DNA from 2 places in the Egicoccus halophilus genome. Region 2 is predicted to be linked to the other one. Evidence: riboswitches for the same ligand, from Rfam matches in the RefSeq annotation. Region 2 holds a riboswitch; the other holds the start of a gene.
The links. Region 2 has a riboswitch for cyclic di-AMP ahead of ELR47_RS01215 (cation:proton antiporter). Riboswitches for the same ligand answer to the same signal wherever they lie in the genome.
Positions count from the first base shown of each region.

Region 1: it holds a riboswitch for cyclic di-AMP, as region 2 does, so the genes downstream of both, ELR47_RS11190 (universal stress protein) here and ELR47_RS01215 (cation:proton antiporter) in region 2, are expected to answer to the same signal.

Region 1 covers NZ_CP036250.1:2,490,320-2,500,634, reverse strand. The annotation lists gene ELR47_RS11200 (hypothetical protein) at 1-375, opposite strand, end outside; gene ELR47_RS18385 (hypothetical protein) at 977-1,126, opposite strand; gene ELR47_RS19350 (helix-turn-helix domain-containing protein) at 1,123-1,347, opposite strand; gene ELR47_RS11190 (universal stress protein) at 1,764-2,876, opposite strand; cyclic di-AMP (ydaO/yuaA leader) riboswitch at 2,892-3,001, opposite strand; gene ELR47_RS11185 (cysteine desulfurase family protein) at 3,009-4,166, opposite strand; gene ELR47_RS11180 (response regulator) at 4,282-4,737, shown strand; gene ELR47_RS18380 (response regulator) at 4,822-5,556, opposite strand; gene trpD (anthranilate phosphoribosyltransferase) at 5,767-6,831, shown strand; gene ELR47_RS11165 (tRNA-binding protein) at 6,824-7,249, shown strand; gene ELR47_RS11160 (hypothetical protein) at 7,246-7,716, shown strand; gene ELR47_RS11155 (DEDD exonuclease domain-containing protein) at 8,091-9,848, opposite strand; gene ELR47_RS18925 (WhiB family transcriptional regulator) at 10,046-10,303, opposite strand.
Region 2 covers NZ_CP036250.1:262,469-272,783, reverse strand. The annotation lists gene ELR47_RS01245 (enoyl-CoA hydratase) at 1-478, opposite strand, end outside; gene ELR47_RS01240 (CrcB family protein) at 642-989, shown strand; gene ELR47_RS01235 (FluC/FEX family fluoride channel) at 986-1,375, shown strand; gene ELR47_RS01230 (TMEM165/GDT1 family protein) at 1,429-2,001, opposite strand; gene ELR47_RS01225 (LCP family protein) at 2,258-3,466, opposite strand; gene ELR47_RS01220 (cation:proton antiporter) at 3,687-5,633, shown strand; cyclic di-AMP (ydaO/yuaA leader) riboswitch at 5,708-5,863, shown strand; gene ELR47_RS01215 (cation:proton antiporter) at 5,940-7,955, shown strand; gene ELR47_RS01210 (putative antibiotic biosynthesis monooxygenase) at 7,999-8,571, opposite strand; gene ELR47_RS01205 (Fur family transcriptional regulator) at 8,568-9,005, opposite strand; gene ELR47_RS01200 (cupin domain-containing protein) at 9,046-9,429, opposite strand; gene ELR47_RS01195 (DUF1015 family protein) at 9,511-10,315, opposite strand, start outside.

The DNA.
Region 1 (10,315 bases), 1.8 Mb from region 2:
GATCCAGGTGAGGGCGTGGGCCAGGTGGGCGGCGTTGACGAGGCCGAGTTCGCGTCTCAGGCGTTGGCTGAGGGCGACGCGAGACCGGGTTTGGTCGCTGAGTTCCCGAGCCGGTGGGTCGACGAACTGCAGGTGCGCGACTTGGGCCTGGCGCTCGGCACGCTCGGCTGCTTTGGCGGCGGCCTGACTGGCGGCTGCGGAGATGCGCTTGGCGAATGCGGCGATCGGGAAGCGGACTCCTTCGGCGTCGAGCGGGGTCGGCTTGTCGTGGAGCCGTCGAAGTTCGCTGTCCCGCAGTCCCGCTCGGGTTGCAGCGGTGAGGGCTTCGGTCATCTGACTTCGAGCCTTGCCGTCCGTTTCGAGGGCGGCGGTCATTCGGCGACCGAGGGCGCCGGACGGCCGGATCGCATCCCAGCGGTTGCTGAGTTCTGACTGGTCAGCCCCCCCTGCCTTTGCCTGCTCGCACGCAGGCGTGGGTGTGTCCGCAGGCGCGGGCGCGGGGGGGGTCTTCTCGGAGAACTCCTCGGGAAACTCCTCGGTGGGGGGTCCCGGGACCCCCACCCTGGGGGTCCCCCCACCCCCACCCTGGGGGTCCGGGGACCCCTGGTCCGCCGTACGGGGGTCCGGGGACCCCCGCCCTGCCCATCCCGGATCGAGCGGGTCGACCCAGTTGTGCGGCGCGGGGAGGAGGGCGAGCCGCCCCGGCCGTCCCTTCTGCCCCTTGGTGGCCGCCACGCCTGGCACGTGCTCGATCAGGCCGAGTTCCGTGAGGCGGCGCAGGCTTCGCCGGACGTCGCTTCTGTCGGCACCGCACGCGGCGACGACCTGACTGAGGGAGACGTCGTCGGCCAGGCGCGACCAGGAGGCTGTCGTAGCGAGCACGCCGAGCAGCGCCCGATGGTCAGCGACGGTCAGCCGTGCAGACCCAGCCTGTGCGATCAGGTACCGCGTGGCGCGTCCGACCTCGGCGATCCGGTCACGCGGCACGTCGGGCCTCCACGAAGTAGCCAGTCGCGTCAGCAGCGAGGAACAGCGCGGCGAGGCGGGCGAGGGTGGCCGGGTCGGACACCTTCTCGGGCAGCCCTTGGGTGGCCCGCTCGGCGGCAGCGAACTCGGCGGCCGTCATCGGACCGCCTCTCCGGGCACCAGCCGCCGAACTCGCTTCGCCAGGGCAGGGCCGCCACGCTGCGCGATGGCGTCCCAGAGGGCCGGGCGGGGGCGCGTGTCGCCTCGAAGCCAGTGCTGGACCGTCCGCTCACTGATGCCCAGGTCGCGGGCGAGGTCGGCGGCGGAGATACCGGCCCCGTGGAGGGCGCGGACGGCGGGGGAAAGGGACAACAGACTCATCGCAGATGGTCCCCGGTCCGAGGCCGTAGCCTCGTCTCAGCGACCCCTCTGCGCGTCCCAGCCTCTGCGCGCCCCGTAGGGTTTCGGGAGATTCCCCCGCTTTTGGCGGGGCGTCGGGGCAGAACCGACTACCCCATGGAAGCACCCGCTGTCGGGGCACGCAATGTGGCGTATTACTTCTCGCACGGCCCTATTGCGGGCCGCTCAGCGTCCGAGACGGCCGCGTCGGCGCGCGACGGACGCCCGTCAACAGTGGTGTGCTTGCCACGCATAGGGCCACCCGTCCTCATGGTCGCCCGGTCTGCTGCTCGCCGGTCCTGATGTGGCCCGGCGCAGGCGCCACCGGTCGGTGTCGACCGGGTCGCGACGGGGCGTTCCCCGCGAGGCGCAGGCTACCGAGCGCGCACGGTGGGGGATCAACCGCGTTCGACGACAGGTTCCACGTCGTAGCTGATCTCGGCGCCGCGGAAGGCCGGCGCGTCGTGCACCGCCTCCATCACGCAGGCGATGGCGGCGTTCACGTTCGGCGCCTCGACCGTCACGGTCGCCCGCACGTGCGGATGGGGATCACCTGCCGGCCACCACGCCATCACCTGGTCGGTGGCTCCTGCCGCGCGCAGTACCCGTCCGAGGTCGTCGGGGCGGACGCCGTCCCCCGGGAGGCGGGCGGTGACGACGATGCGCACGGCCCGCAGGTCGTGCGGTCCCGATGGGACCGGCGCCGGGACGCCGGCAGCGTCCACCGCCTCGGCCAGCCCCTCCTCCCGCGTCGGGCCGGCGTCGATCGCGACGAGCAGGGTCGCCTCGGGTGCCGCCCAGGCGAGATGGGTGGTCGCCGCGCGCAGGCCCGACACCGTCGGGGCGACCGGCGCCACGATCACGTCCTCGGCGCGGGCGAACGCCCCGACGGCCTGGTCGGTCCGCCGTGGGTCGTGATGGATCCGGTCGCCGAGGCGTTCGAGCTCGGGTGGCAACTGCACCGCTCGGGCGCCGGTCCGCAGCACGGTCGCGGGCTGCGGGGTCGTGGCGTCGAGCCGCGCCGCGAGCCGCGCGGCGAGGTCCAGGCCACGGTCGCCACCCGGAAGCAGGTGGTCGGCGCTGACGGGCAGCAGCACGCGCCGGAAGGGCACGACGCCGAGGCGGACGACCGCCAGGGGAGCGGCACAACGGCCCACGATGGTGTCGAGCAGTCGCCCGAAGACGTTGGTGGTCGAGCTCTGCCCACGCCAGCCCATCAGCACCAGGGCGGTGGCGTCCGCCGCGACCGCGGACAGCACCCCCTCGGCCACGTCGTCGGCCTCCAGCACCCGGCCCGCGACCCGATGGGCGAGCTCGGCACCGACCTCCTCGGCTTCGGCCACGCTCGCCAGTGCCTCGGCCCGCTCGCCGGAGGACGCCGAGGGGCGGACCACGACCAGGGGCACGAGCGTCTCGCCGTCGGTGGCCAGGGCTGCGGCCAGGGCGAGCAGTGGTCGAACCGACGCGGGATTGGCGATCGGCACCAGGATGGAGCGTGCGGGCGCGGGCACGTCGGCCTCCTCGCTGCCTGCGGGGTTAGCTGACGGGCTCGGGCCGGAGCAGCCCTACCCGACGGGTGTGTCGGGACTCGCCCCACGTGCGTGGTTCCCCCGCCCCGGCGATCGCCGGGTTCGGCGCAGCCCTCAGCCTAGCCCGCCGCGTCGACGCAGCGCCCGGACCGTGTCGGCGTAGGTGGCGACGAACGCGTCGGCCTGGGCGAGGTCGAACGACGGGCCGAACGACAGCCGGACGTGACCATGGGTGAGCACGCCCATGGCGACCAGGACGTGGGACGGCCGTCCGGAGTCCGACGCACACGACGACCCGGAGTGCACGGCGTACCCGGCACGGTCGAGCTCGCCGACCAGCGCCTCGCCGTCGACGTACAGGGCACTGACGGCGACGATGCCGGGATGGGCGTCGGCCAGCGGCCCGTGGACCTGCAGATCCTCGACGGCCGCGGGAAGGCGCTCGCGCAGCCGGCGTCGCACCACCTCCCGGCTGGAGTACGCGGTCTGCAGTTCGGCGCGGGCCACTTCGAGGGCCACGGCCGTCGCAGCGATGCCGGCGACGTCCTCGAGCCCGGCCCGGCGTCGACGTTGCCGCTCGTCGCCCTCCTGCAGGGCGGCGATGCGTCCGCGGGGGCCGAGCACGAGCAGCCCCACTCCTCGCGGACCGCCGAACTTGGCGCCCGAGGCCGACAGCAGGTCCGCGCCGAGCTGGTCGAGCGTGACGCCGAGCTGGCCGACCGTCTGGCAGGCGTCGACGTGCAGCAGTGCGCCGACGCGGTGGCACGCGTTCGCGAGTTCGTGGGTGGGCTGCAGCGTGCCGATCTCGTGGTTGGCGTGCTGCACGTGGACGGCCAGGGTGTCGTCGCGCACCACCGCGGCGACGGCGTCGGGGTCCACCGCCCCGGAGGCGTCCACGCCGACCACGTCGAGGTCGTAGCCGTGTTCGGTCCGTAGCCGTTCGCAGGCGCGCAGCACCGAGGAGTGCTCGACGGCGCTGCACACGACGTGGCGTCGCCGCTCGCCGCGCCGCTCGGCCGCGCGGGCCGAACCGAGGACGGCGAGGTGCACCGCTTCGGTCCCGCCGGAGGTCCAGACCAGGTCGCGTTCGTCCGCGCCGAGCGCGAAGGCCACGGTCGCCGAGGCGCGGTCGAGCAGGTCGCGGGCCGCCCGCCCCTCCTGGTGGCCACGCGTGGGATCGGCCCAGGCCATGGTGGCCGCATCCGCCAGCGCCTGACGGGCCTCGGGACGCAGGGGCCAGGCGGAGGCATGGTCGAGATAGATCCGGTTCATGGCGCCCACCGTAGGCGCTGCGGACGAGTGCGCCGTGTCGGGCGCGGGCCCGCCGCGCGGTACGGTTGCGGTCCGAGTCCGTCCCGTCCGGCCGAGCGAAGAAACGGAAGTCCGCGTGCGTGTCCTGGTGGTAGCCGAGAACGTCTCCGAGCGCCTGCGGGCCGTCAGTGCCCTGGCGCTGCATGCGGATGCCGTGGTCACCGAGGCAGCGAGCGGCGAGGAGGCGCGCCAGGAGTTGCTGGCGGAGCACGATGCCTACGACGTCGTGGTGGTCGACGGTGACCTGCAGCCGCGCGGAGGCTTCGCGATCCTCTACGACCTGCGCCAGCAGGCGACGCTGCAGGAGCTGACGCCGCTGCCGTCGCTGGTCCTGATCTCTCGTGAGCAGGACCGGTGGCTCGCGGACTGGGCCGGTGCCAACGACACGATGCTCAAGCCCGTCGACTCGTTCCGCCTGTCGAAGCGGGTCAAGGAACTCGTCGGGCAGACGGCGCCGCCGTACGGCGGCTCGGGCGGCACCGCCCAGCAGGTCGCTGCGGCGCTGGGCGAGACCGGCGACGGCGGGCGCTGAGCACCGGTCCGCCGAAGCCGCACCTCGCTCGTCGTCGCGTGCCCCGGCCGTGTCGGTCGGTCGCGGGTGCAGGCCGGGAGGTGGTCACGGCCCGTCGCGGCGACCCAGCTCCCTGGCCGTCGCCGCGACCTCCTCGGGTTCCACGCCGAGTCGGTGGGCGATGCGCTGGCGTGCCGCGTAGACGTTGCTGCGCGAGGTGCCCAGCCGGTCGGCGATCGCCCGTGCCTCGACCCCGTCGGCGAGCAGGAACGCGATCTCGCGCTGACGGTCGGTCAGCGAGGCGAGCAGCTCCCGGCCACGTTCCTGCGGGGAGGTGGGTCGGGGCGGCGACTCCAACCGCGACAACGTGACCCGCGGGCCGGCCGCGTGCCGGCCGGCGTCGAGTTCGGCCAGCCGTTGCACGAAGCCGCGCAGCTGTCGACGGCGTTGCGCGCGCTGCTCGTCGGTCTCCGGTTGCAGTGCCTCGCTGATCGTCGACAGCAGACCTTCGAGGTCGAACGGCTTGGTCAGGTAGCGCACGGCCCCGGAGAGGTGGGCACGGATCACGTCCCGTTCGCCGGACAGGGCGGTCAGCATCACCACGGGCAGGTCGGCGAGGCCCTCGTGCGACTGCAGTTCGGCGAGCACGCCCCAACCGTCGAGCGAGGGCATCATCACGTCCAGCAGCAACAGGTCCGGGCGCTGCTCACGGAGCAGGTCCAGCGCTTCCCGGCCGTCCGCCGCGGTTCGCACGGTGAAGCCGGCCTGCTGGAGGTTGAGCCGGATGAGCTGGGTCAGTTCGCGCTCGTCGTCGACGACGAGCAGGTGCGCCCCCTCCACGACATCCCTCCCGTCGGCGCGGTCGTACGGCGTCGTCGGCACGACATCGGTCGACGCTAGCACCGGCGTGCGGTACCGGCCCGTGGCGCCGTCGGCCGCCCGTCGGTGCCGACGGTCACCGGCGTGCCCGGTGACGGGCGTCGGCGCTACCGTCTGCGGCCCGTTCGCGTCGTGGCGCGAGGCCGCGCGCCCGGACGAGAGGACCGAGCCATGACCGACGAGCCCTTCCGGTGGTCCGAGGTGTTCAGCCGCCTGCTGCACGGTGAGCACCTCGACGAGGCCACCGCCGCCGAGGTGATGGGCACCCTGATGCGCGGCGAGGCGGAGCCGGCCCAGGTGGCTGCCCTGCTGGTGGCCCTGCGGGCCAAGGGCGAGTCCCCGGCCGAGATCGCCGGATTCGTCCGGGCCATGCTGGCCGAGGCCGAGCCGATCGACCTCGACCCCGGCGTCGCCGAGCGTCTCGTGGACACCTGCGGCACCGGGGGGGACGGCGCCAACACGTTCAACATCTCGACCGTGGCCGCCGTGGTCACCGCCGCCGCCGGCCAGCCGGTCGCCAAGCACGGCAACCGGGCCGCCTCCGGCGTCTGCGGCAGCGCCGATCTGCTCGAGGCATGGGGGGTCGCCATCGAGCTCCCGCCCGCAGCGGTGTCGCGCTGCGTCACCGAGCTCGGCATCGGGTTCCTGTTCGCCCGCTCGTTCCACCCCGCGATGCGCCACGTCGCCCCGGTCCGGGCCCAACTCGGGATCCGGACGGCGTTCAACGTGCTCGGGCCGTTGTCGAACCCGGCCGGCGCGCCCTTCCAGGTCGTCGGTGTGAGCGATGCCCGGCTGGCGCCGGTCATGGCCGAGGCGCTCGTCAGACTCGGCAAGCGGCACGTCCTGGTCTTCCGCGGCGCCGACGGCCTCGACGAGCTGACCACGACCGGACCGAGCACGGTCTGGGAGGTCCGCGACGCCCGGGTCGCGCAATGGGAGCTCGATCCGGTCGCGTTCGGCTTCGCCGCCGCGACGCTGGCCGATCTGCGCGGCGGGTCGGTCGAGGAGAACGTCGCCATCGCCGACGCGGTGCTGGCCGGGGAACCGGGGGCACCCAGCGACATCGTCGTGCTCAACGCGGCCGCGGCCCTGTACGCCGCGGACGCCGTCGCGGACCTCGCGGCGGGAGTCGAGGCGGCCCGGACGGCGATCGACTCCGGGGCCGCCCGCGAGCTGCGCGACCGCTGGGTGCAGCGCACCAAGGAACTGTCGACCCAGGGACGCGCGCATGGCTGACCCGAGCTCCCCGGCGGTACACCCCGACCGTCACCACCTCGACGCCGCCTCCCGCCCGTTCGACCCGGCACGGCTGCCGCCGAAGGACGAGGTCGGCGCCGCCGGCTTCTTCGCGCTCGACCTGCGCGTGGGCCGGGTCACGGACGTCGAGGCGTTCCCCGAGGCGCGTGACCCGGCCTGGAAGTTGACGGTCGACTTCGGCCCGCACCTCGGCACGCTGCGCACCAGCGCCAAGGTCACCAACTACCCGGCCGAGGACCTGCTCGGCCGGCAGGTCGTCGGCGCGGTCAACCTCGGCCGCAAGCGGATCGCCGGGTTCGTCAGTGAGTTCCTCGTCCTCGGTGGCCTCGAACCCGACGGCACGGTGCGGCTGCTCGAGGTCGACGGTGATCTGGCGCCCGGATCGGTGGTCGGATGAGCGAGACACCGCCACCGGAGGTCCCCTTCCGCATCGACCTCGAGCCCTTCGCCGACTTCGAGGTCGGGGTACTTGTCGAGCGGCCGGCGTACGCGCCGGACGAGACCGTGCGCATCACGGTCACCGCGACCAACGCGGGCGACCGCTTCGTCGAGCACCGCTACCCGGGCTGGCAGCGCTACGTCCTCAGCGTCCGCGACGAGTACCACCGGGTCGTCGCCGACGACACCGTGCACCGCGGCGCCGACGGTCCGGCGCTCGACCGGTGGCTGCCGGGGCAGATGCTCGTCGTGCCGACCTACTGGAACCAGACCACCGGTGCGGTCGTGCCTGGCTGGAGCGACCAGCCACCGGGCCCGCGTGCCGAGCCGGGACGCTACCGCGTTCGCGTCACCTGGCTCGGCCGCGAGCCGAACTCCGGCGCCGGACTACCCGACGCCTTCAGCCGTTGGTTCACGCTCACCTGAGTTCGTCAGCGGTTCTGCCGAGACCGGCGCAAGTGGTGCGCGGAACGGGCGTCGCTCGACGGTCCGGCCCGGCGGTCGCGATCCGTGCCTCCCGACCCAGCAGCACGTTCGGTGCGACGCACGTGCGTCGGAAGCCGGCGCTGTGCAGGTGAGCACGCACGGATCGATGGACGCGGTGGCACTGAGCGCGATCCGTGCGTCCGCACGTCGGGCGGTGCGGATCCGGGCGCACGGATCGCTCGGCGAGACCCTGCCGGCGGCACCCGGGCGACGACCGCCGAACGCACGCGCACCAGGGTCCGGCCTCGCTCGTCGAGGTGACGTCGATCGGGCCGCCGCCGCGAGGGCGTCCCCGACGGGTCGCTGGGTCACGCTCAGCCGGACGCGACGAGCGGCGCCTCGGCCCGCCGCACGACCTTCGCGCCGTTGAGCACCTGCCGGTCGCGGCGCAGCTGGCGACCGAGCCGGCGCGCCTCCTCGACGGCGGCGTGCAGCGCCGCGCCGCCCGCGATCCGGCTGTCCCAGACGCCCTCGACGGCGACGACGCGGGTGTCGGGACGCTCGAGCCAGTCGAGCACGAGCTCGATCTCCTCGGCGTCGTCGCGCTGCCACGGACCGGCGCAGTCGTCGAGTGTCGCCTGCGCCCGCCACGCCAGCGCCTCGGCGTCGCCGGCCCGGCGATCCAGCCGGGCGGTTCCGGCGAGCCGACCGCGGCGCACGACCGCGACCTCGCAGGCGTCGGCGAGTTCGCGGCGCACCACCAGCTCGTCCACGCCGGCCAGGGCGTCGCGACGACGCGCACCGTGGACGGCCCTCGCCGCGGTGTGCAGCCGGCTGCGCGCCTCGCCCGCGCGTTCGAAACGCCCGTCCTGCCCGAACCGGCGCATGCGGGTGCGCAGCCGTTCGAGCAGCTCCGTCGGGTCCTCCCAGGCGGTCTCGACCGCCGCGACGACCGCGTCGTAGTCGTCACCGGTCTGCGTGCCGTCGCACGGGGCGCCGCAGCGACCGAGCTCCTTGAGCACACACGCGGCATGGTCCTGTGCCCGCCGCAGTCGGGGTGTGCAGGTACGCAGTGGATAGGCGTCCTGGAGCGCCTCGACCAGGTGCTGGGCCAACTGCCGCGACGGGATCGGTCCGAGTGTGCTGCGGTGTCCGGGGCCGGGGGAGCGCACGACCGACAGGCGCGGGAAGGCCTCGCGCGTCAACGCGACGTGGACCGCCGCCTCCGGGCGGTTCGACCGCCGGTTGTACCGGGGCCGGTGGCGGTGGATCTCCCGCAGCTCGCGGACCTCGGCCTCGAGCAGTGTCGGGGTCGGCGTCCAGGTGACCGAGCCGCACTCGCGCACCAGGTCGGCCACCCGGCGGCGCCGGTCCTGGCCGAAGTAGGTGCGCAACCGCGACCGCAGGTCGGTGGCCTTGCCGACGTAGAGGACCTCACCCCGGGGATCGAGGAACCGGTAGACGCCGCAGGTCGACGGGGCGTCGCGGACCAGATCGATGCGGCGGAATGCCCGGTCGGAACTCGACCGTGACAGGTCGCGCAGGTCCTCCAGGGTCGTGGCACCCAGGGTCCCGGCGCGCTCGATCAGCCCGTGCAGGACGTCGACGGTCGCGCGCGCGTCCGCCAACGCACGGTGCTCGGGCAGCGTGCGGGCGCGCAGGTGCCGGGCCAGCGTCTCCAGCCGGCAGTTGCGCACCTCGTCGGCGAGCAGGCGTCGGGCCAGTCGCGCCGTGTCGACGACCACGGGGTCGAGCTCGCCGGCACCGGTGACTGCCCATGCCGCACGGAGGAACGACAGGTCGAACCGTGCGTTGTGGGCCACGAACACCGCCGAGCCCAGGAACTCGCGCAGCACCGGCACGACCGTCGCCACGGACGGCGCGTCGCGGACCATCGCGTCGGTGATCCCCGTCACGGCCGTGACCGCCGGGGGGATCGGCCGGTCGGGCCGCACGAAGGTGCGCAGCTCGCCGAGGACCTCGCCGCCGCGGACCTTCACGGCGCCGACCTCGGTGATGCGGTCATGGCCCGGTTGCAGCCCGGTCGTCTCGAGGTCGAGCACCACGAACGTGGCGTCGAACAGCGGCGTACCGAGTTCCTCGAAGCCGAACTGCGTCGCGGTCGCCGTCACTGTCCATCTCCGGATCGAACACCCGTTCGTGTGAACGCGTGTTCTACCAGCTGGGCGTGACAGGACCTCCTCCGGTGCGCCGACGATGTCCGCGGCCTGCCGCCGGTCGCTCTGCGGCGTACCGCCGATCGCTCTGCGGCGTACCGCCGGTCGCTCTGCGGCGTACCGCCGGTCGCTCTGCGGCGTACCGCCGGTCGCTATGCGGCGTACCGCCGACGATCCCGCATCAGGCGGCGGCGCTCCTGTTCGCGGGTGCCGCCCCAGATGCCGTACTGCTCACGGTTGACGACCGCGTACTCGAGGCACTGGGGGCGGACCTGGCAGCCGTTGCAGCGAGCCAACGCTTCGCGCTGGTCCTCTTCGTCGAGGGAGAAGAAGACGTCGACCTCGACGTCCTTGCAGTTGGCCTCTTCGTGCCAGGAGCCGGGGACGACCAAGGGAAGCGGCGAGGACACTGGAACTCCGTG
Region 2 (10,315 bases):
GGCTCATGCCCAGCGCCGTACGCAGGCCGACGAAGCGCGGCAGCAGCACCGACAGGCCACCGGAGGGGTGGATGCCGACCCGGGCGTGGGTGTCGGCGAAGCGGGCCTGCGGCGAGGCGACCGCGAGGTCGCAGCACAGCGCCAGTTCCAGCCCGCCGGTGACCGCGGGCCCGTTCACGGCCGCGATCGTCGGGGTCGACAACTCCTGCAGGGTCTTCCACGGGTCGGCGTCGAGCGACTCGACCTCCTCGAGCACCAGCTCGCCGGCACTCACCGCGGCGAGGTCCAGCCCCGCGCAGAAGGCCGGGTCCGCGCCGGTCAGCACGATGGCGCGGACCTCGTCGTCGCCGTCGGCGGCCCGCAACCGCGCGACCAGGTCCTGCATCGTGGGCAGGTCCAGGGCGTTGCGCCGGTCGGGGGCGTCCAACGTGAGGACGACGACCCCGTGCGCGGCGGGACGGACGGTGAGTCGCGACATGGACGAGCTCCTGCGGGAACGGGACGCGAGCCTGCCAGAGCCCGCGTCCCGGACGCCACCTCGCGACGGCGACGTCAGGCCGGGCACCGCGCGTCCCCGCCGGGCTAGCGTCGGGCACGTGCGTGCGCTGCCAGGACCGACCGATGCCCGGACGCTCCGCGACGTGGCCGTCGGGGGAGCCGTCGGGTCGTTGCTGCGGGCGGGTGCCGTCCTGGCCGTCCTGTCGGCCGTGCACAGCGAATTGGTGCCGCTGTTGGTGCTCAACGTGACCGGCACCTACCTGCTCGCCCGGCTCGTGGTGGGGGCACGCCACGATCCGCGACGACGTGCACGCCTGCCATTGCTCGGCACCGGGCTGCTGGGCGCGCTGACCACCTTCTCCGGCCTGGTCGTGCCGCTCGCCCTGCTGCTGGTCGACGGCGCCGGGCCGCTCGCGCTGGTCTGGGCCGCCAGCAGCCTGGCCGGTGGGGTGGCCGCGGCGGCCGCCGGCCTGCGTCGGGGTGGCACGTGACGCCGCTCGTCCTGCTCGCCGGTCTGGCCGCGGTGGCCGGCGCGGGCGCGCTCGGTGCGCTCGTGCGCCACCTCGTGGCCGCCGCGGGGGCGGCGCGCTCACCGGCCGCCCGAGCCGTCGCCGTCGCCACCTGCAACCTCACCGGTGCGGCACTGCTCGCCGCCGTGGTCGGGCTCGAGCGCGCCGGACGCCTGCCGACGGCGGCGGTCCTGGTGATCGGGACCGGCTTCTGTGGTGCGCTGACCACGTTCTCGACCTGGGTGGTCGACGCGGTCGGCGCCTGGGACGAGGGTGTCCGGCGCCCGCTCGTCATCGCCCTGGTGGATCTGCTCGGGCAGCTGGTCGTCGGGGTGCTGGTCGCCGTCGTGGTGCTCACCCGCTGGTGAGGGGCGACCGCACGTTGTCCCCGCATGCGCTGCGGGCGGCATGGACCTGCGTGTCAGCCGGCCCGGATGCCCTCGACGAGCAGGAGCACGGCCATCACCGCGAACAGTCCGGCGGCGACGTGCCGGACGGTGCGCGGCTCGAGCCGCTTCCACAACGTGCGGCCGATCACCACGGCGAGCACGCCCGCCAGCGTCATGCCGAGCGTGGCACCGAACCACACCGCGATCGCCGACGAGGTCGCCGCCAGGGCGATCGCCGTCAGCATCGTCTTGTCCCCGAGCTCGGCGAGGGCGATCCCGGCCACGACCGCGAGGAAGCCGCGGTGTCCGCCCGGCTCGGCGCCGTCGGCGTCGGGATCGTCCGGGTCCTCGCGCCAGGTCCGGACGGCGAACGCCGCGAACAGCGCTGCCGCCGCCAGCAGCAGGGGACGGGCCGGCAGAACCGTTCCCACGGCGGTGCCGATGGCGACCGACAGTCCCATCGTCAGTGCCGACGCGGTCGCGACGGCACCGACGAGCAGCGCGGTCCGGTAGCGCGAGGCGAGCGACAGGGCCAGCAGTTGGGACTTGTCGCCCAGCTCGGCGAGGAAGACGGTCGCGAACGCCAGCACGGCAGCGTTGGACATCGGGCGGCACCTCGGAGAAGCGGTGGTGCCGGGAGGGAGCGGGAAACGCGTCTCCGACCCGACACGCACGAACGTGTCTGGGTCGGAGGTCTCGCCCGCTGGGCCGGGTCGTACCGGCGTCAGCCCGGTGGCCGGGTGCAACTGCACCAGTGTGTCGACCACGCGATCGGGGGCTACTCCCCTCCGTGTGCGCCGGAGGATACCGCCTCGCCTGCCCCTGCCGCCAGTACCGGCTCCGCCACCGGACGGGCACGGCTCACCGGCAGCCGGCGCTTCGCTCGACCGGTGACGGCGCCGCCGGCTCGTCGCTGTCGGTGCCGAGGCCCTGCGCGGCGCCCGCGGTCACGTCGTCGCCCCCGTCGTCGGATGCACCCGAGGTGTCGTCACCGATCGGCGAGCCACCGCCGCCGGCCGCGGGCGACGACGGCTCCGCGGGATCGACGCCGGTCAACAGCCACTGCACCAGCTCGTGGGCGCGTTGCTCGTCGACCACCACGTAGGCGGCTTCGCTGATGACCTCGATGTCGCCGGGGACGACCTGCCCTTCGAGCCCGCCCTGCAGCGTCGTGCGGTGCTCCCGGGCCAGCTGTTGGATGCGGTTGAGCGTCAGCGTGTCGTCCAGTTCGAGCGACCGGGCGACCGCCTCGGCGACGCGGTAGGTCCGGGCCGGGTCGTCGAACACGCCCACCGCGGCGAGCTCGTTGCGCAGCTCGGTCACGAAGCGCTGCTGGCGCCCCATGCGCCCGAAGTCGTCGTCGATGTGGCGCGCGCGGACGAAGGCCAGCGCATCGGCACCGTCGAGGCGCACGCAACCGGCCCGCAGGTCGAGGTTGGCGTTGTCGTCCTGCAGCGGCTCCTCGAGGTACATCGACACGCCGCCCAGGGCGTCGACGATGTCCACGAACCCCCGGAAGTCGACCTTCACGACGTGGTCGATGCGCACGTCCAACCACGCCGACAGGGTCTCGACCACGCAGGTCGACCCACCGCGACCGTCGAGCTCGCCGATCGTGTACGCGGCGTTGATCCGACCGCTGGTGCCGTCGCAGCGCTCGAGCAGCGTGTCGCGCGGCACGCTGAGCATGCGGATCTCCTCGTCCTCGGGTGCCAGGCGCACCAGGGAGATCACCTCGGTGCGCTCCCCCCAGGCGTTGCCGGTCCCGAGCTCGACCCGTTCCTCGGGGGTCAGCACCTCGCGCGAGTCCGATCCCAGCACGAGCACGGTCAGCGCGCTCGCATCGGTGCCCTCGCCGTCACCCACGCCGGTGGCGTCGTCCCCACCGGTCCCGACCGGTGGGGATTCGCCGAGTCCGTCGACGCCGACCCGGTCGATGGAGGCGTCCAGCGACCAGATCGCCACCGTCGCCCCGATGGCCACCAGGAGCAGGACGCCGAGCACGACCCACAGCGCACGCCGGCCCCAGCCCGGCGTGCGGTCGCCGCGGCCCGTCGTCGTCTGCGGCACGGATCCGGCCACACTCGTCCTCGTCGTCGTGCACGGGCCCGCCCGGGCCCTCGCTGACAGGGTTTCCGATCGGCCGGAGGATCTCCAACAGCAGCGCCGGACGAAGGTCCGGTCGATGCGGTGGCGTCGTCGTCAGTCTGCCAGGGTGGCCGGGCGGCCGGGGGCCGTTCGGTACGTGGGGGTGAAGCTAGCGTTCACCACTTCCGCACAGCGAGTGGTGGTGCTCGAGGACCTGTTCCCGCTGACCGACGCCGGCGCCGTCTTCGCGGTGCTGCTGCTGCTCGTGCTCCTCGGTCCCATGATCACGCGGCCGCTGCGGCTGCCCGACCTGGTGGGTCTGATCGGCCTGGGCATGGTCGTCGGGCCCAACGTCCTCGGCGTCGTCTCCGGCGAGGTCCTGATCAACGCGCTCGGCTTCGTCGGCCTGCTCTACCTGATGTTCCAGGGAGGGCTCGACCTCGACCTCGAGGGCTTCGTCGAGCGGCGGCGCGCCTCGGTGGTGTTCGGGGCGGTCACGTTCGTGCTGCCGATGCTGGTGGTCACCGCCGCGGCCCTGGCCCTCGACGTGCCGTTCCTCGCGGCGGTCATCATCGGCTCGGCGCTGACCAGCCACACGCCCCTGTCCTATCCGACGATCGCCCGCTACGACCTGTCGCGCAATCCGGCGGTGACCGCCAGCCTCGGTGCGACGTTGCTCGCGACCGTCGCGGCGCTGCTCGTGCTGGCGGTCGCCTCGGCCGGTGCGCAGGGAAACGAGGGCGTGGGCTACTGGCTGCTGTTCACCGGCGGCATGATCGGTTACCTGGCCTTCATGCTGCTGGCCGTCCCACGCCTGACGCGCTGGTTCTTCCGTGGGCTGGGGCAGGACCGTGAGGTCCGACTCACCTACCTGTTGTCGGGCATGGGCCTGGCGGCCGTGCTGGCCGGGATGATCGGCATCGAACCGATCGTGGGCGCCTTCCTCGCCGGGCTCGCGTTCAACCGGTTCGTCCCCGACGGCACGGTGATCGCCGACCGGGTCGCGTTCCTGGGGCGTTCGCTGTTCATCCCCGCGTTCCTCATCAGCACCGGGATGATGCTCGACCCGGTGGCGTTGGTGACCGACCCGACGACGATCACCCTGGGCGCCGTGCTGGTCGCCGCCGAGGTGGCCTCCAAGTGGGGCGCGTCGTCGATCTCCGGTCGCTGGCTCGGCTTCTCCGCCAGCGAACGCGGGCTGATGTTCTCGCTCAGCGTCGGGCAGGCGGCCGGGGCGCTCGCCGCCGTGGTCGTGGGCCAGGAGCTCGGCCTGCTCGGTCCGCCCGAGGTGAACGCGATCATCCTGGTCATCATGGTCACCGCCCTGCTGGCCGGCGTCAGTGCCGACCGGCACGCGCCCCGGATCACCCCGCCGGGCACCGAGGGCCGTTCGTTGGGCAAACGGGTGGTCGTGCCGGTCTCCAACCCCGACACGATCGAGTCGCTGGTGCGCGTCGCCGGACAGATCGCCGCGCCGGACTCGGGCGCCGTGGTCGCCGTCAACGTGCTGCCCTTCGACGCCGCACCCGACCAGGTGCGCAGCAACAAGGCGTTGGCGGCGCGCGCCGAGCGGGCCGCGCTGGCGACCGGGTCGGAGGTCAACACCAGCGTGCGGATCGACGCCTCGATCGACGGCGGCGTACTGCACAGCATCGTCGAGCAGGACGGCACCTGTCTCGTGATGGGTTGGGAGGGCCAGACACGTCGTAGCGGCTCGCTGTTCGGCACCGTCATCGACCGTTGTGTGGCCATCAGCCCGGTGCCGGTCCTGGTCTGCCGCCCCGGGCTGGACGAGCCGACGGGTCGCGTGGTGCTCGTGGTGACCTCCGACGAGATCGCGTTCGGGCACGACCGCGGCCTGATCCTCGCCGCCGAGGTGGTCGGTCGACTCACCCGGCAGGCGGAGGTCTCCTCGCTGGTCATCAGCGACCTTCCCGAACAGGAACTGCGCGAGCGCCTCGAGGGGCACCTGCGGCCCAGCGAGGTCGTCACCGAGCCGGCGGTGCTGCGGGCCCTGGCCAGTCGGGTCGGGGAGGGGGACATCGTCGTGGCGGTGACGCCACCGGCCGCCAGCCGGCTCGGTCGCGGCGCTCACCGGGTCGCGCAGGCCGCGCGCGGACGCACCGTCGTGGTGGTCGTACCCCGCTAGACCGGGGCATCGCGGTCGCGTACGCGTGGCGTCGGCGGCGTCGTGGGGCCCGCACGGCGAGAGATCGCTACCGTTGCCGGGCTACGCCGAACCCGGCCGCGACCGTCCGGGACGGGGGACCCAACCAGGTGGCTGCGGCCACCCCGGGGCGGATCCGCTCTCGCGAGCGGTAAGGCGACCTTCGCGCCCGAGCCCGTCAGCTAACCCCGTAGGCACACCGGAGGAGCGTCGCGCAGACGTCGTCGCCCACGACGACCCGTGCGGCCTCCACGCGAATCGTCGCGCGCGAGTCCGCCGAGGTCCGCAATGTCCTTCGAGATCCCCGCCCTGCCGTTGCACGAACCAGGGCTGATCTTCGCGGTGCTGACGGCGGCGATCCTGCTGGCGCCGATCCTGGCCCGCCGGCTGCGACTGCCGGAGGTGGTCACGGTCGTGCTCGTCGGCTTCGCGATCGGGCCCACCGGTCTCGGGCTGGTCGAACGCGCCGGTGTGGTCGAGGTGCTCGGCGGCGTCGGACTGCTGTACCTGATGTTCGTCGCGGGCCTGGAGCTCGACCTCGACGACTTCATCGCCCACCGACGTGACTCGATCGGGTTCGGGGTGCTGACGTTCGCGGTGCCGATGGTGCTCGGCACGGCGTCGGCGTTGGCGCTCGGCTACGAACTGCTGGCCGCGGTGCTGCTGGCGTCGTGCTGGGCGTCGCACACGCTGGTGACCTACCCGGCCTTCCAGCGGGTGGGCACGATGGGCAACCGGGCGGTGGCGACCTCGGTCGGGGCCACGATCATCACCGACACCGCCGCGCTGCTGGTGCTGGCCGTCGTTGCCCGGGCGTTCCAGGGCGCGCTCACGCCGGTGTTCTGGTTGACGTTGCTGCCGTCGATGGCCCTGCTCGCCGCGGGCGCGGTCCTGGGACTGCCGCGGCTGGCCCGGTGGTTCTTCTCCAACCTGGGGCAGGACCGCTCGCTGCGGTTCCTGTTCGTGCTCGTCGCACTGTTCGTCGTGGCCTCGCTGGCGGAGCTCATCGGCATCGAGGCCATCGTCGGTGCGTTCCTCGCCGGCCTGGCGCTCAACCGCAGCGTGCCCAACGGCGGTGCGCTGATGGAGCGCATCGACTTCCTCGGCGCCTCGCTGTTCATCCCGTTGTTCCTGCTCGCGACCGGCATGCTCGTCGACGTCGAGGTCCTCCTCGAGCCGCGCACGCTGCTCGTGGGCATCGTGTTCACCGCCGTCGCCCTGGTCGCCAAGTTCTCGGCCGCGTGGATCTCCGGCCGGGTGCTGCACTACAGCGGCGCCGAGATCGGCGCGATGTTCGCGCTGTCGGCCGCGCAGGCCGCCGCGACCCTGGCGGCGATCGTGGTCGGGCTCAACGTCGGGCTCATCGACGAGAGCACCGTCAACAGCGTCATGCTGGTGATCCTGGTGACCTGCCTGGTGGCGCCCGCGGTCGCCACCCGCTTCGCGCCCCGGCTGCCCCGCCCGGAGGTGGTGCGCGACCTCGGCGAGGTCGTCGTGGTGCCCATGGCCAACCCGGCCACCGCGCCGCGCCTGGTGCGGGTGGCCTCCGCGTTCGCCCGTGCCGACGGGGGCGTGGTCGTGCCGTTGATGGTGGTGCCCGCCGGAACCGACGACGACCGCCTGCGCGCCGTGCGCGAGCTCGACAGCGAGGTGGTGCAGGTCGCCCAGTCCGCCGGTGCCGAGGCCCGCAGCGTCCTGCGCATCGACGCCTCCACCGATGCCGGCATCGCGCACACCGTCGTCGAACAACAGGCGTCGCTGCTGGTGATGGGCTGGAAGGGCGGCACCGACCGCCACGGGGCGCGCTTCGGCAGCGTCATCGACCGGGTCCTCGCACGCGCGCACGTGCCGCTGCTGCTCGTCCGCGAGGGCGAGCAGCGCCTCGAGCGGGTCCTGGTCGTCCTCGACGAGACCATCCTGTCGCCGGCCGGCGGACCCGCACTGGAGCTCGGGCTGGAGACCGCGCGGGTGCTGGCACGCGAGGCCGGTGGCGTCCGCGTCGAGGTGGTCGGCCAACTCGCCGACACGGCCGTCGACCGCCGGGTGCGCGAACACCTCGAGGTCCAGGTCGCCCATGACGGCCGACGCCGCTCGATCGTGGTCCGGGACCTGGCGCGGCCCACGGACCTGGTCGTCGTGCCGACGGTCGCCGACGAGGCGAACCTCACCTCGGTGGCGGCCCGGATCTCGCGCGCGGCCCCCGTGGGCGCGTCGCTGGTCATCGCGGTGGACAACTCCCGGATCGTCGCCGGGCGGCCCGTCGCCGGCCGGGAAGAACGCGTCGGCGACGGGCCGTCCGGCTGAGCCAGGGCGCGGAGCCCGTGCCCGGTCGGCGTCCCGCCCCGGGTCACTGCCCGGGGTAGAGCCAGCGGTAGGTGGCCCGCGTGATGGTCGGCATGACGACCCAGGCCATCAGCACGACCAGGAACGGCGTCACCACCACCGTGCGGACCCACCCGGGCCAGGTCCCGATCACCGGACCCAGCGCGGCGTTCGAGGCCAACAGCAGCGGCACCAGGCCGAGCGTGGTCAGCACCGCCTGCTTCCAGCGGGGCGGCGGGCCGGTCGGCGTCGGGCGCCCGTCGAGGGTGAACCACGTCTCGAGCCCGGTCTGCTCCTCCCACGCACCGGTGTCGACCGTCAGGTCGTCGAGCCGCGCCAGCCAGCGGGCACGCAGGTCGGAGCGCTTCCAGCGGACCATCGACTCGTAGTCGCGGAAGCGCAGCACCAGCACCCACTCGGGACCGCTGTGCGCGGTCCCCGGCGGCAGGACCGTGACCCCCTCCGCGCCCTCGAACTCGATGAGGATCAACCCGATGTCGTGGACCCACTCCTCGTAGGCGGCCTCCCGGCCCGGGCGCACGAGCCGGCTGATGACCACCGTGACCGGCTCGACGGGTGCCGTCTGTCCGGCGCTCACGACGCGACGGTGTGTTGGCAGGCCGTGCACCGCCCGGTCACCACCAGCTCGACCTGCTCGACGGCGAACCCGTGTCCGCGGTCGAGGTGCTCGCGGATCTGGGCCACCAGCGTGCCCACGTGGTGGTCGACGTCCCCGCACTGTTGGCAGACGAGGTGGAAGTGCTCGTCGGGGTGGGCGAGCTCCCAGCGGCCGGCGTCGCGGTCGCCGAGCCGCGACACCCGGGCGATCCCCAAGTCCTCGAACAACGCCAGCGTGCGGTACAGCGAGGCCGTGTCGACCTCGTCGCCGGCGGCGGCCACGCTCGCGGCGATCTCCTCGACCGTGCGGTGTCCCCGACCCCGCCGCAACGCGCGCCACACGGCACGTCGCGGTCGGGTGACGCGGTGGCCGGAGGCGCGCAGGGTGCGGTCGAGCTCGTCGGAGGCGTCCATGGGCGCAGCGTACGCGGGCGGTGGGGCGGCGCGGGTGCGCTCAGCGGTGGTCGTGCTCGTCGGCGTCCGCGTCGGCCTTGGTGGCGTGGACGGTGCCGTCGGGGTGCTCCGGCGGCGTGTAGACCGTCCACACCCGCAGCGACTCCTCGGCAGCGTTGCGGATGTCGTGACGCACGCCCGCAGGGACGTAGACGAGTTGTCCGGGACCCATGGGGTGCACCTCGCCGTCGAGCACGGCCTCGCCCGAGCCCGACACCACGTACAGCAGCTGGTCGGCGTCGTCGTGGTGCTCCTCACCGATGGCCTCGCCGGGACGCAGGTGCATCGTCACCAGCTGGCTGTGCGGCCCGGTCTGCACCACCCGTCGGTAGTCGTCGGTCTGGCGGGCCAGCTGCTCGAGGTCGTGGACGCGTCCGTCGCTCACGTCGTGGTCCTTCTCGTCGGGAGGTCTCGGTGCACGAGCCTGCCACCGTCCCGGCGTCCTGGCAGGCCGGGACCCTGGTCCTCAGCGCGGGACGACGAGCAGGCCGCTGCGCAGCTTGGGGAGCACGTAGGTCGACTTGGGCGGCATCACCGCGCCCGCCTCGGCGACGCGCAGCACGTCCTCGACCGCCGGCGCGGCGAGCGCCAGGCCGACCGCGTCCGGCGACGCCAGGGCCGCGAGCCCGCGGGGAGCGGCGACCGAGGCCACCCGCGGGTCGGTCCACGGGTCGACCTCACCCGCTCGCGCACCCAGCGTCGACAGCAGCGGCACGATCACCTCCCGTTCGACCAGGCGGACGTCGAGCGCCTCGACCGGGTCGTCCAGGACCCGCCGGTCGGTCAGGTCCAGGACCCACCATGCCGCACCGACCGTGACGTGGACGACCCCCGGGGCGGACGGTGCCGACGGACCGGCCAGGGGACGGGGTCGCAGCCCGCGCGCGGTCAGGACCCTCAGGACGGCCGCCGGGTCGACCGGCGCGTCACCGAGTCCGGTCACCCGGCGGTGGAACGGCAGCACCGTCAGCTGGTCGGCCGGCAACAGGGCACACAGCACCCGTCCCGACCCCGGCTCGTGCGCGGCGATGGCCGCGGCACGGTGGTGTCCGTCGGCGACGTAGAGCCGGCCGGCGTCGGCGACCGCGGTGGTCAGTCCGTCGAGGCCGGTCGGGTCGTCGACCAGCCAGACGGTGACGTCCACCCCGTCGGGGTTGCGCACGGCGAGGGCCGGCGGCCCGGTCACGACCGCGGCCACCGCGGCGTCGACCCCCGCGCTGGGCCGGTGGGTCAGCGCGACGGGGCTCGAGGTCACGCCCACCACCTCGAGG